Regions from separate parts of the Burkholderia savannae genome, predicted to be linked through region 2. Evidence: predicted binding sites of a transcription regulator. Region 2 holds the regulator's gene; the other holds the start of a gene.
What was found. Region 2 encodes FliA, which starts transcription of late flagellar genes. Its sites were predicted from a motif close to CTAAAGTTTNNNNNNNNNNNGCCGNTA; they were not measured.

Region 1 (8,935 bases), 420 kb from region 2:
GCCCGCATCGCCTCGTCGCTGGCCGCGACCGCGTTGTCGACCGCCTCTTGCGCCTGCGTTTCGGCGATCTGCGAAATGGACTCGGGCGGGTTCGTCGCCGATACGTTGCGTTGAGGTTTCATCGCTTGCCTCGCTTTTTCGACGCCGCAGCCGCAACGCCGGAAACAGCATCGGCCTTTCCGGTCGCGTGCAACGCATGCAGCGATTCCAGCAGCGCCTGTCTGGCTTCCATCACCATCTGCTCAGCCTTCGCGCGCGCTTCCCTGCGCATGTCGGCGACGACGGCGCTCGCGCTCGAGAAGTCCGGCGGCGCGTCGGCCGGCGTGATGCGCGGCGTGATGGACGGCGCGACGCCGGACGGTGCCGACACGCGCAGCCGGTCGGCCACCGTTTGCGGATCTTCCATTCGTTCGGATACCTCTTGAATCGATATCTTTGGAATGCTCACGATGCGTTCTCCTGTTCTGTGGACGCTCGGTCCGACTCGATGGTCGCAAGCGCCGCCGGCGCGGCAGGTCTCGCGCCGAAGTCGCTCAGTGAAATCACGCCGTTGCCGCTCAACTGCAATTCGGCGCGCAGCTGCGCCGACTCGACGAGGAACAGACATGTCGCGCCATCCTGGCCCATCGTGCCGCGCTCGGGCTGGTGGGCCGCCAGAAACGACTGCGCCGCATGCATGAAGAGATCGACGATGCGCTTGGCCGCCTCGCCGGTCTCGCCCTTGTAGGCGGTGTGCTGGACGATCTGCTGCGCGCCCTGCGACAACCTCGCAAAACCCACCAGCCGGCCTTGAGCGAGCCAGTTGCGCACCGTCTGCGCCACTTCGGACGGCCCGGCCAGGCCCTGTACTTGCGGGCAGTCGAGCGCGCCGAACAGAACCCGCAGCAACGCTTGCGAAGCGTCGGTAGCCGCGGCATCGCGTCGCTCGGGCGTGGCGGCGCTGCTGTTCAGTTGTTCCGCATAGTCGAGATAAAACCGATAGAAGTCGCAGAACTCGTGCACGGTGCGCGCCTGCTTCAACGCGAACGACGCCGCTTCCTGCTGCAACGGCTGTTGCCTCGCGCTCTGCGGCAGGTGCATGAGGTTCGTGACCGCGAGGCTTTCGTCGAAGCCGAGCGCCTGAAACAGCGGCGCCGATTTGACGCCGAGTTGTGCGAGAAAACTGACGCCCGCGGCCAGTTCGTCGCGTGTGACGAGACCGTGTTCCGAGAGAATCTTCGCGACTTGCGCGGCCACGACGGAGGAGCCGTCGCCGCTTTCGGCGCGCGCGAGGACATTCAGGTCGGCCAGGCTCAGCGTCATGAGCTTCACCGGACTGACCATCAGCCCGAGTTGCGGCAGCAGCGTATGCCGCGACACGTGCAGCCCCTGCTGCACCGTGGCGATCAGCTCGGTTTCGTCCGCGAAGGCGTAACGCGCCGTCGGCGCGGTGGCGGCCCAGTCGAGCCACTCGGTGCCGCCGTCGACGAACTCGAGCGCCCGCTTTCCGATATCGGACAGCGCGTCGGGCTGCGGTATCAACTTGCCGGCAACGGATACGGTCATGGCAATGCTCCTTGGTCGGACTGCGGGTGCATACCGTCCGCTTCAGCCCGCCGGGAAGCCCTTGAGCACGGTCGCGGCGACCGTGCCGATCTTCGCGTAGTCGTCGGTCGCGGACTTCATCATGTCCTGCGCCTGGGTGAGCGCCGCCGCGTATTGCGGCTTGCCGGTGGCGAGGAACTGCGCCATCGCCACGCCGGCGGCCGTCGTCGCGATCGTGGTGATGTTGCGCAGCGCGTCGGTCGCGTCCTGTACCGCGAGCGCGGTCGATTGGGCGACCGACTGGTAGGCCTTGCCCGCGCCGCTCGTCAGCACCACCTGCGGGCTCATCGTCGCGAGCTGGCTCTGGTTGATCACGTCGATGACTTGAGAGTTCACCTTCGAGGGGTCCATGACATTTCCTTCGGTGTATTGAATTGTTCAGCGATCCGCATGAACCCCGTCAGCTCTTGCCGCCCGATCCGCCGTGGATCGGCGTGTCGCCGCCGGGCTTCGATAGGGCCGCCGTGACCGATTGTGCGAACTGATCCAGCGCATACTCGGCGTCGCCCGCGTCCTGCGCGGCCGTGTCGGCCGATACCTTCAGCTCGTCGAGGGCGGCCTTGGCTTCACCGAACGCGGTCTCGCCTTCCTTGACGGCCGCCTCCACGACGGAAACGGGCGACAATGATTCGTCGGGGCCCGGCAGCGGATGCACGTCGGGCGGCGGCGTCGGCGCGGGCGGCGGAGGCGGCGGCGGGACCGGGAACGGCACGGCGAGGATCTTCGCGCACGCGGCCGTCAGCGCGGCCGAATTGATCATGCCTGCGCTTTGCTGGCGGCTCACCGCGTTGTGCATTGCCATGCCGAGCGTCTCCAGCAAGACGGCGTCGAGCATGCCGAACGCTTGTGACGGCGCTTGGCCGGTCGTCAGCGTGACGACGTTGCTGACGGCGTCGACGATTTGACTGTTGACGGAGCTGTCATCGGTGCTCATGACGGTTAGCTTCCCTGTTGGCTTCCCTTTGCGATGATCAAGGCGAGAACCTGAGTCGTGGCCGCGCCGGCGATGACCTGGCCTCGCTGCTGATTGGCGACGGCATTGCTCATCGCGATGCCGAGGCTGTCGGCCATCGCGAGATAGGTCATTGCCATCGCGACTGCGGCCGTTTGACCTACGGCGAGCTCGGGCATCGCGCAGACCGGTTCAGCGGAATACTCGATGGCTGGCGCGCGCGGCGCCCGCGTACCCCGGTGCGTCGGCCGCGGGCGTCACGCGTGGTTATTTCAGGCCGAGGATTTCCGCGGTGGCGGCGCCCGTGGTGCCCGTTTCCACCGTCAGCAGCGTGGACACGGCCTGCGTGGTGGACGCCTGCATCGTCACGTACGATTGCTGCTGATTGTTCGTGGCGTTGTGGGCGGCGTTCGACAGCGCCTGGCTCGTCGCCACGTACAGGTTGCCCATCGCGACGGATGGCGCGTCGCCCAGTACCTTCGTGTTGACTTGCGAGACCGAATCGGTGATCTGGCTGTTGACTGAAGTGGGAAATGCCATGATTCATACTCCTTAATATATGGATGACGAGGCGTGGTGATCGACGCAGGACCCTCAGCCGAGGATCTTCTTGGTCGCCATTGCCGTACTGCCGGTATCCAACGAGTACAGTAGCGCGACGCCCATCGTGGTCGCAGCCTGCGCCGTGACGTACATCTGCTGTTGCGCCAGGGTCGCGTTGTGTGCCGCGTTGGCCAAGGCCTGCGCCGTGGCCTGGTACAGGTTGCCCATCGCAATGGACGCAGACACCCCCAGCACCTGGGTGTTCGCCTGGGTCACCGAATCGGTAACCTGGTTGTTGACGGCGGTGGGAAAGGCCATGTGCTCAACTCCTTGGTGTCAACGGTCGCCGGCAGTCCTCAAGTGCCGAGGATCTTGGTGGTGGCGATCCCGGTCGTGGCCGTGTCGAGCGAGTACAGCGTCGCGACGCCCATCGTGGTGGCGGCTTGCGCCGTGACGTAGCTCTGTTGCTGCGCGTAGGTCGCGTTGTGCGCCGCGTTGGCCAAGGCTTGCGCCGTAGCCTGGTACAGGTTGCCCATCGCGATGGCCGGCGCGTCGCCCAGCACTTTGGTGTTGGCCTGGGTGACGGAATCGGTGATCTGGTCATTGACGCTGGTCGGAAAAGCCATGTCGGGCTCCTCAATGAATTGGGCTTGGGCGATCAGCTGCCGAGGCCGCGAACGCCGGTGCTCAGGATGTCCTTGGTCGATACGCCGGTGGCGGCGGTGTCGAGCGAGTACAGCGTCGCCACGCCCATCGTGGTGGCGGCTTGAGTGGTGACGTAGCTTTGCTGCTGAGCGTTGGTGGCGTTGTGGGCGGTATTGGCGAGCGCTTGCGCCGTGGCCTGATAGAGGTTGCCCATCGCGATCGCCGGCGCATCGCCCAATACCTTGGTATTGGCCTGGGTGACGGAATCGGTGATCTGGTCGTTGACGCTGGTCGGAAATGCCATGGTTGCTCCTTGATGAACATGAAGCTGCCTTTCGGCGGGATGTGTTTTCGGTACGAACCCTGCGTCGCTTGGTAGGTCCGTGAAAACATCTTAGGAAAGCAACCGTGGGCGCAATTGGCGCGATCTACGGAAAACGCGGCGCCGAATCGGAAAAGCGGTCGTAATCGGCCGAATGAACGGGCCGCGCGGATCAGCGAATTCGCCGTGTCGGCCTCGATTTCCGTCGTGGAGCGGAATGCGGCGTGCGGAAAAAGCGCCGATTTGCGGGGGAAGTTCCGATTGGATTCGGGCGGACGTGAAAGGGCGCCGCCGGCCGGATAAGAAGTCTCGGGTGCCGCTTCGATGGCCAGCGGCGCGGACGATGCGTGAACCGGCGGCCGGGACGTCTTGCCTCGACGCAGCGTCATGCGATGTGATGGTTTGCGGCGGCAGCGGCGGCAGCGGCGGCAGCGGCGGTGGCAGCGGTAGCGGCGGCGGTGGTCGCGGTGCGGTGGCGGCAACCGCAACCGCAACCGCAACCGCAACCGCAACGGCAACGGCAGAGGCAGAGGCAGAGGCAGAGGCAGAGGCAGAGGCAGAGGCAGAGGCAGAGGCAGAGGCAGAGGCAGAGGCAGGCGGCCTCGGGTTCCCCGCTCGATTCCGGCGCGGGAAGCGGAGCCCGGTCGAATCCCGGTTTGCGACGCGTGCAAACGGGCGACGCCGGAGCCGCCAGGTCGTCCACGCGTAATGAGTCAGGGGAGGAAAAGTCGGGGCGATGCGCGTCGCCGGATTCGGGGCAATCGGGCGACGGGAACATGGGGCGCCGGGCAGGGCAACGATTCACGCGCATTCCGCCGCGCTCGGGACAGCCATCGTCCGGCGCTCGCGCGCGAGTCAGCTTGTGGCGTCCGAGGGATGAGCGGGGCCGACGAAGGCGCCGGCAGGCGGCGCGAATGAAGCCGATTCGCGATATCGATCGTCGCGAATGAGTACGATCGACGCCGGCTCGGCTTGCTTCGAGAGCCCGTGCCGACGCGCGAGCCGCGCCCGGCGATCGAGGGGCGTATTTAGGGCGCGGCCGTCGCGACGCGGCCGTCCGGCCCGTAAAAGCCGTTGCGCTGCGGCGCGGCGCGCAGCACGGAGAGCGTGCGTTCGTTGTAGTCCATCCGAATGCGGATCAGCATTCCGTTGATCGCGTTCGCGTGGCGCGCGCGCTCGGCCGATTGCTGCAGCAACTGCCAGCCGTTCGCGAGGCGCGCGTCGGTTTCGGCCGCGCGATCCATTCCTTTCTTGCCGGCCGGCAGGCCGCGCGACGCGAGCAGCGTGTCGCGCTGGCGTTCGAGCTGCGCGAGCTTTTCGATCAGCTCGGTTTTCCTGTCGACGATGCCCGGCAGCGCGTCGATCGGCGATGCCGTCGTCAGCGCCTTTTCCTCGTAGGCGAGCAGGGACGCGAACGCTTCGATCGTCGCGTGCTCGTCGTTGACCGTGGCCAGCAGTTCGTCTCTCATCTCGTTTGGCTCGACTTGGCGGCGCGCGGACCGTCCGTGCGCCGTGTTACGCATTCCGTCGTCCGGCCGTGAAGCCGGCTCAGCTGTTGCCCGTTTGCGGCGGCTGCTTCAGCAAATCGCGGGCGGTCTGCAGGATTCCGTCGGCGATCTTGCCCGTGTCGATCGACAGCGTGCCGTTCTTGATCGCGTCCCGGATCGCCTCGACCTGCGCGGTATCGATGTCGGCGCTGCCCGAGGCGGCCAGGCCGCGCAGTGTCGACGACAGGCCGGACAGGCTCACGTTCGCATCCCCGCCCGTCGGCGCGCTCGCGGCGCCGGCAGGCGCCTGAGCCGCGGCCGGCTGGCCGGCTTGCGTGCGAGCCGTGCCCGCACTGGCGTTCGACAGCGTGCGGGCGTTCGAAGTAGTGGTGGAATCGACTTTCACGATGGTGTTTCCTGTACGGGTTTGACCACGATAACGGCAAGGCCGGCCCGAACTTTAGCACCCGTTTTTCGGTAAATCCCTGAATCAACGAAAGTTTGCAATCTTAGAGGGGGATCTCGACCGTCGCGGCGTCCTTGACGATCGCCGTGACGATCTGGCCCGCCGCCATCCGCACCCGCACCTGCTGGCCGGGCGCCGCGTTGTTGAGCACGCTGCCGTCGGCCGAAATCGTGAATCCCTGCCCCGACGCGACGACCCGCACCGTCTGCCCGATCGACACCGACGCCGCGCTCTTCAGCAGATCCTGGCGCAGCGGCAGCCCGGCCGCGACGCGCGTGAGCGCGGTCGCGCCGACCGCCTGCTGAGGATCGGTGATCACGGCGAGCGGCAGCGTCGTCAGGTCGCCGTCGCGCGCGACGAGATCGGCGGCGGACAGCGTTTCGCCGGGCGCGATCTGGCGCGCCGCGATGTAATAGGTCGCCTGGACGGCGAGTTTCGCCTGCAGGTAGATCGTCCACGGACGCTCGCCCGCGCAGCGCACGCCGACCGTCGTGCGGCCCCACAGGCGCGCGCCCGACGGCAGGAACGGCTCGAGCGTCGTGCATGCGGCGAGGCCGCGCGGGAACGCTGGCGCGACCGTGATGGTGGTCTTGCCGGGCAGGCCCGCCGCCTGCTGTTGCAGGAACGCGAGCGCCGCGCGGCGGATCGTTTCTCCGTCCTGCTGGCCGGCCGGAACCGGAATCGGGGCCGGAATCGCAACCGGGGCCGCGGCGGCCGCCGCCGTGCGAAGCGGCGCGGGACGGGCCGGCAGCGCGCGCGGCGCGGGCTCCGCGCGCAACGACACGGGAAGCACGCCGCTTCGCGTGGCGGCTGCGGCTTGCGCGCGCCGCGCCTGCCACGGCTGGGCGGTTGCCTGCGCGTTGGCGGGCTGGCCGGCGGACGCGCCCGCGTCCCGTGCGACGACCGTCGCGACCTGCTGCGCATCGGCCGGCGCGCGCGGCGCGGCGCCCGCGCGGAATGCGGGATTGGCGCCGGCGGCGACGCTTGCCGCCGGGTTGTTCCGATTCGCGGGGATGGGCGCGTTCGCGCCGCCCGGAGGGGGCCATCCGGCTCTCGCTGACACCGTGCCTGCCGAAGGATTCGATCCGGCCGTCGGCGATGCGGAGTTCGCGCCCCCGGAGTTCGCGCCCCCGGAATTCGCGCCCCCATTGCGCGCGCCTGCCGGCGCGGCCGCATTCGCTTGCCTGCTCCACCCGACGGCGGGCGGTGCCGCGATCCGGTCGCTCGATGCGGCCGGGCCCGGTTCGATCACGATCGGGCCGTCGTTTCGTTCGGCTGCCGTCGCGGGGCGGGCAGGATCGTCCGATCCCGCGCCGGTCCGGCCGGCCCACACGGCGGCCGCCTGGGCGGCGGCCTGCGCGTTCCACGCGCCTGTGCCCGCCGCATGGCCCGTTCCGTTCCGGCCGGCCGCGCCCGGCGTGCCGGCCCCCGCGGCGTTCGCCGCGTTCGCGAGCGCCGTCTCCGCCGATTCGCCGCGCCCGGGAATCACGATCATCCCGCCGTCGCCCGCCTGTTGCGCGAGCGCGCCGCACATCCAGCCCGCCAGCGCGAGCGCCGCCGCGAAGCGCGTGCGCGTCGCGCGGCCTGCGTCAGTCGTCATCGCGCCCTCCTCGAAACCGTTTGGTACGGGTTGCATTCTAGGGATGGGCGAGCGCCGGCAAACCGCGAATAGAGGGGCCCTTTGCCGGTTATTCGCCCGATTGCCCGTTGCGTCGCCCGCCTACCATGCGTCTCATGGAAAAAAGCCTCTTTGGCCGCCCGTGGTCGAGCGACTGAGCGTCGCGGTCGATCGCGGGCGGCGAAGGAGCGGCGCATCTTCAGACGGAGGCTTGCAGATGCTGGACAAACTCGATGCCGAATTCGCATTCGGCCGCCAGGCGCTCGACGTGCGCGCATATCGGCAGGAACTGTTGTCGTCGAACATCGCGAACGCCGACACCCCCGGCTACCGCGCGCGCGACGTCAACTTCTCGTCGACGCTCGCCCGCGCGCTCAAGCAGGACGGCGCGGCGAGCGCCGGCAACGCGGCGCAACTGCCGCTCGCTCAGCCGGCGGGCGTGACGGGCGGGATGTCGATGGCGACGACGTCGGGCGCGCACCTCGCGGGCAACGTGAAGCTGATTCCGACGGGCGGCCCGAGCGACGACTACGGCCGCGCGCAGTACCGGATTCCGCAGCAGCCGGCGCTCGACGGCAACACCGTCGATCTCGACACCGAGCGCGTGCAGTTCGCCGACAACGCGGTGCATTACCAGGCCGGGATGACGGTGATGACCCAGCAGATCAAGACGATGATCGCCGCGATCACGTCGAATTCGAGTTCGTGACGCGCCGCTTCGGCGCTTTGCTTTTTCCCGCGTGTCGCGCGCGTCACGGGAAACGGTTGAATGAGCGCGCAACGCGATAAGGAGTACGCATGCCTTCATTGATGAACATTTTCGATGTTGCGGGTTCCGCGATGTCGGCCCAGTCGCAGCGTCTGAACGTGACGGCGTCGAATCTCGCGAACGCCGACAGCGCGACGGGCCCCGACGGCAAGCCCTACAAGGCGAAGCAGGTGGTGTTCGCGACCGCGCCGATGGGGCGCGCGCGCACCGCGTCGGGCCAGGGCGTCGGCGGCGTGCAGGTGACCAAGGTGATCGACGATCCGTCGCCGATGAAGACGACCTACGACCCGTCGAACCCCGCCGCCGACCAGAACGGCTACGTGACGATGCCGAACGTCGATCCGGTGCAGGAGATGGTCAACATGATTTCCGCGTCGCGCTCGTACCAGGCGAACGTCGAGACGCTCAACACCGCGAAGCAGCTGATGCTGAAGACGCTGACGATCGGCAGCTGACGCGCGGCTTTCCATCGACCGAAACACGCATAGCAGAGAAAGGCGAACCGGGATGACATCCTCCTTTACGACCATCGGCAGCAGCGGCACCACC
Region 2 (4,798 bases):
AACCCCTACGCATCGGGCGGTCTTCCCGACGTGTTTTCGTCGGTGTTCGGCGCGAGCGTCGACGCTTCCGGCGACGACGCTCGGCCCACCGTCGCGCCACCGCCGGCCGCCCAGCCGCCCGCCGCGCCGTCCGAGCCCGCGCCGTGGCTCGTCGAGCACGCGAAGCGGCTGACGAAGCAGCACGAAGAGCTCGTTGCGCGCCCACGCGCCGCCGTGGCGGCCGCGCAGGCGCCGCGCGAGCGCGCCGCCGCGGACGAGCCGCCCGAATGGGCGCGCGACATCGTGCGCAACGTCTCGCGCCGGCTGCCGGCCGATGATGCGGCGGCGGCCAAGCCGGCGCCGCGCTTGCCGGAAGACACCGCGGCCGTCGTCGCGGACGCGGTGAAGGCGCGCATCGAGCGCATCGTCAACGACACGGTGATGCAGGAGCTCGGCTCGCTGCGCGAGCTGATGGAAGAGCAGTTCGCGGGCCTGATGTGGAACGAGCGCCAGCGCCGCAATCCGGTGCACGGCGCGCTGACGAAATACCTGTTCGCGGCGGGCTTTTCCGCGCAGCTCGTGCGGATGGTCGTCGACAACCTGCCGGAGGGCGCCGGCTACGACACGCTCGACGCGGCGGCCGAGTGGGCGCATTCGGTGCTCGCGGCGAACCTGCCCGTGCTCGACAGCGAAGACGCGCTGATGGAGCGCGGCGGCGTGTTCGCGCTGATGGGCCCGACGGGCGTCGGCAAGACGACGACGACCGCGAAGCTCGCCGCGCGCTGCGTGATGCGCTTCGGCGCGAGCAAGGTCGCGCTGCTCACGACGGACAGTTACCGGATCGGCGGCCACGAGCAGCTGCGCATCTTCGGCAAGATCCTCGGCGTGCCGGTGCACGCGGTGAAGGACGGCGGCGATCTGCAGCTCGCGCTTGCCGAGCTGCGCAACAAGCACATGGTGCTGATCGACACGATCGGCATGAGCCAGCGCGACCGCACGGTGTCCGACCAGATCGCGATGCTGCACGGCGCGGACACGCCGGTGCAGCGCCTGCTGCTGCTGAACGCGACGAGCCACGGCGACACGCTGAACGAAGTCGTGCAGGCGTACCGCAGCGCGGCGGGCCACCCCGATCTCGCGGGCTGCATCCTGACGAAGCTCGACGAGGCGAGCAACCTCGGCGGCGCGCTCGACACGGTGATCCGCTACAAGCTGCCGGTGCACTACGTGTCGACCGGCCAGAAGGTGCCCGAGAATCTGTACGTCGCGACGAAGAAATTCCTGCTGAAGAGCGCGTTCTGCGCGCCGCGCGAGGATTCCCCGTTCGTGCCGCACGACGACGATCTGCCGGCGATGCTGTCCGCGTTGAGCACGCGCGCCGGCAACGAACTGCACGAGGTCCGCTTTGGATAAGCGCATCACCGACCAGGCCGAAGGATTGCGGCGCCTGCTCGCCGGACGCGCGTCGCGCGTCGTCGCGGTGACGGGCGGACCCTCGGGCGTCGGCTGCACGTCGACGGTCGCGAACCTCGCCGCGGCGCTCACCGCGCTCGGCAAGGACGTGCTCGTCGTCGACGAGCGCGCGAACGTCCGCTCGATCTCGGCGACGCTGTGCGGCTCATGGCTGCGCGACGGCGAGCCGGTGCGTCACGAGCTCGGATTCTCGATATGCGGGGCGTCGCGGCTCGCGCGCGGCGGCTACAGCGACGCGCAGATCGAGGCGCTCGGCGACGGCGCGGCGGACATCGTGCTGATCGACGCGCAGCTCGACGCGAACGGCGCGCTCTCCGGGCTCGCGCGCGACGCGCACGACGTGCTCGTCGTCACGCGCGTGTCGGCGTCGGCGATCACCGAGGCGTACGCGTGCATGAAGCGGCTGCACTACGCGCACGCGCTCGCGCAGTTCCGCGTGCTGACGAATCACGTGCAGAGCGCGGCCGACGCGAAGGCCGCGTACGAGAACCTCGCGGGCGTCGCGAGCCGCTATCTGCGGGTGTCGCTGTCGAACGCGGGGTGCGTCGCGGCCGATCCGCTGATCGAGCGCGCGCGCGGGCTCGCGCACACGGTGGTGGACGCGTTTGCGTCGGCGGCGGCGGCGCGCGATTACCGGCAGATCGCCGCCGATCTGCTGTATTGGCCGATGCGCCCCGGTTCTGGCGTCGGCCGGGTCCGGACGGGAAGTTCGGCGTTTGAACGAGGCGCGGCTCATGCCGCCTGAACGCCACGACGAAGAGAGGGCACGATGTACAACGCTCAAGGCAAGATTTCCCAGGACGAAGTGCTGACGCAATATGCGCCGCTCGTGCGTCGTCTCGGCCTGCAGCTCGTCGCGAAGATGCCGGCGAGCGTGGATCTCGACGACCTGATCCAGGCCGGCATGATCGGCCTGCTCGACGCGGCGAGCCGCTACAAGGAAGACCAGGGCGCGCAGTTCGAGACTTACGCGACGCAGCGGATTCGCGGCGCGATGCTCGACGAGCTGCGCAGCAACGACTGGCTGCCGCGCAGCCTGCGCAAGACGTCGCGCGAGGTCGAGCACGCGGTGCACCAGGTCGAGCAGCGGCTCGGCCGCGCGGCGAACGAGACGGAGATCGCCGAGCACCTGCAGATGCCGCTCGGCGAATTTCAGTCGATGCTGCAGGATCTGCACGGCAGCCAGCTCGTCTACTACGAGGATTTCGACCGCTCGGCCGACGACGAGCCGTTCCTCGACCGCTACCGCGCCGACCACGCCGATCCGCTGTCCGCGCTGCTCGACGAGCATCTGCGCAGCGCGCTCGTCGACGCGATCGAGCACCTGCCGGAGCGCGAGAAGCTGCTGATGTCGCTGTACTACGAGCGCGGGCTGAACCTGCGCGAGATCGGCGCGGTGCTCGAGGTGAGCGAATCGCGCGTGTGCCAGCTGCACAGCCAGGCGGTCGCGCGGCTGCGCGCGAAGCTGCGCGAGCTGGCGTGGGTCGGCACGGAGAGCTGAGCCGGCCGGGCGGCGACGGGCGCAATGCACGGGAAGCGCGCGCGCGTCGGCGAGGCCGGCAAAATGCCGCGCGAGCGCTCCGCTTGCACGATAGGAAAATTTCGTCTCGATTTGCTACAATCCCACCTCGTTTCCGAGGAGCGTTGCGACGGGCCCCGCCCGCCAGGCTCGGAAAGGGTCAACCGAGCGGTGTGTCGGCGCAGCATCGTCGCGTAGCGGCGATCGTTCCCGCCGATGACGCCCGCTTACTTGAACGGCGCTCACGTCACAATTTTCTAGAACTTTTTTAGAAAGGAGGGCGTGATGAACGCCGCTGTCATCGATTCCAATTCCGCACAAGATTACGTCGTCGCCGATATCGCGCTTGCCGGCTGGGGCCGCAAGGAGCTGAACATCGCCGAGACCGAAATGCCCGGCCTCGTGCAGATCCGCGACGAATACAAGGCGCAGCAGCCGCTCGCGGGCGCGCGCATCGCCGGTTCGCTGCACATGACGATCCAGACGGGCGTGCTGATCGAGACGCTGAAGGCGCTCGGCGCGGACGTGCGCTGGGCGTCGTGCAACATCTTCTCGACGCAGGATCACGCGGCCGCCGCGATCGTCGAGGCCGGCACGCCCGTCTTCGCGTTCAAGGGCGAATCGCTCGACGAATACTGGGAGTTCTCGCACCGCATCTTCGAATGGCCGAACGGCGAGTTCGCGAACATGATCCTCGACGACGGCGGCGACGCCACGCTGCTGCTGATCCTCGGCTCGAAGGCCGAGAAGGATCGCTCGGTGATCGCCAAGCCGACCAACGAGGAAGAAGTCGCGCTCTTCAAGTCGATCGCGCGCCACCTCGAAATCGACGGCAGCTGGTACTCGAAGCGCCTCGCGCACATCAAGGGCGTGACCGAAGAAACCACGACGGGCGTGCACCGCCTGTACCAGATGGAAAAGGACGGCCGCCTGCCGTTCCCGGCGTTCAACGTGAACGATTCGGTGACGAAGTCGAAGTTCGACAACCTGTACGGCTGCCGCGAGTCGCTCGTCGACGGCATCAAGCGCGCGACCGACGTGATGATCGCGGGCAAGATCGCGCTCGTCGCGGGCTACGGCGACGTGGGCAAGGGCTGCGCGCAATCGCTGCGCGGCCTCGGCGCGACCGTGTGGGTCACCGAAATCGATCCGATCTGCGCGCTGCAGGCGGCGATGGAAGGCTACCGCGTCGTGACGATGGAATACGCGGCCGACAAGGCCGACATCTTCGTGACGGCGACCGGCAACTACCACGTGATCGGCCACGATCACATGAAGGCGATGCGCCACAACGCGATCGTCTGCAACATCGGCCACTTCGACTCGGAAATCGACGTCGCGTCGACCCGCCAGTACCAGTGGGAAAACATCAAGCCGCAGGTCGACCACATCATCTTCCCGGACGGCAAGCGCGTGATCCTGCTGGCCGAAGGCCGCCTCGTGAACCTCGGCTGCGCGACCGGCCACCCGTCGTTCGTGATGTCGAACTCGTTCACGAACCAGACGCTCGCGCAGATCGAACTGTTCACGCGCGGCGGCGAGTACGGCAACAAGGTGTACGTGCTGCCCAAGCACCTCGACGAGAAGGTCGCGCGCCTGCACCTCGCGCGCATCGGCGCGCAGCTCTCCGAGCTGTCCGACGATCAGGCGGCCTACATCGGCGTGCCGAAGGCGGGCCCGTTCAAGCCGGATCACTATCGTTACTGATATCTTGATCCGTACCCGGCGCGCGGGCGCCGGGCGGCCGCCCGCCTGACGTCCGCCGCGCGCGGCGCGCCGGCGGGAACAATCCGCCGCCCGGCGCGCCGCACGTTCTCATCTTCCGGG

Region 1: the regulator FliA is predicted to act here: its motif matches at 5,971-5,997, upstream of flgM (flagellar biosynthesis anti-sigma factor FlgM).

The regions. Positions count from the first base shown of each region.
Region 1 is NZ_CP013417.1:3,807,981-3,816,915, reverse strand. Features, by position in the region: gene WS78_RS18695 (hypothetical protein) at 1-122, opposite strand, end outside; gene WS78_RS18690 (hypothetical protein) at 119-388, opposite strand; gene WS78_RS18685 (hypothetical protein) at 445-1,545, opposite strand; gene WS78_RS18680 (hypothetical protein) at 1,588-1,935, opposite strand; gene WS78_RS18675 (RebB family R body protein) at 1,985-2,518, opposite strand; gene WS78_RS18670 (RebB family R body protein) at 2,524-2,715, opposite strand; gene WS78_RS18665 (RebB family R body protein) at 2,804-3,076, opposite strand; gene WS78_RS18660 (RebB family R body protein) at 3,131-3,397, opposite strand; gene WS78_RS18655 (RebB family R body protein) at 3,436-3,705, opposite strand; gene WS78_RS18650 (RebB family R body protein) at 3,738-4,028, opposite strand; gene WS78_RS18645 (flagella synthesis protein FlgN) at 5,075-5,569, opposite strand; gene flgM (flagellar biosynthesis anti-sigma factor FlgM) at 5,595-5,939, opposite strand; gene flgA (flagellar basal body P-ring formation chaperone FlgA) at 6,043-7,599, opposite strand; gene flgB (flagellar basal body rod protein FlgB) at 7,835-8,326, shown strand; gene flgC (flagellar basal body rod protein FlgC) at 8,416-8,841, shown strand; gene flgD (flagellar hook assembly protein FlgD) at 8,894-8,935, shown strand, end outside.
Region 2 is NZ_CP013417.1:318-5,115, forward strand. Features, by position in the region: gene WS78_RS00015 (MinD/ParA family ATP-binding protein) at 1,385-2,197, shown strand; gene WS78_RS00020 (RNA polymerase sigma factor FliA) at 2,222-2,953, shown strand; S-adenosyl-L-homocysteine riboswitch at 3,083-3,222, shown strand; gene ahcY (adenosylhomocysteinase) at 3,257-4,678, shown strand.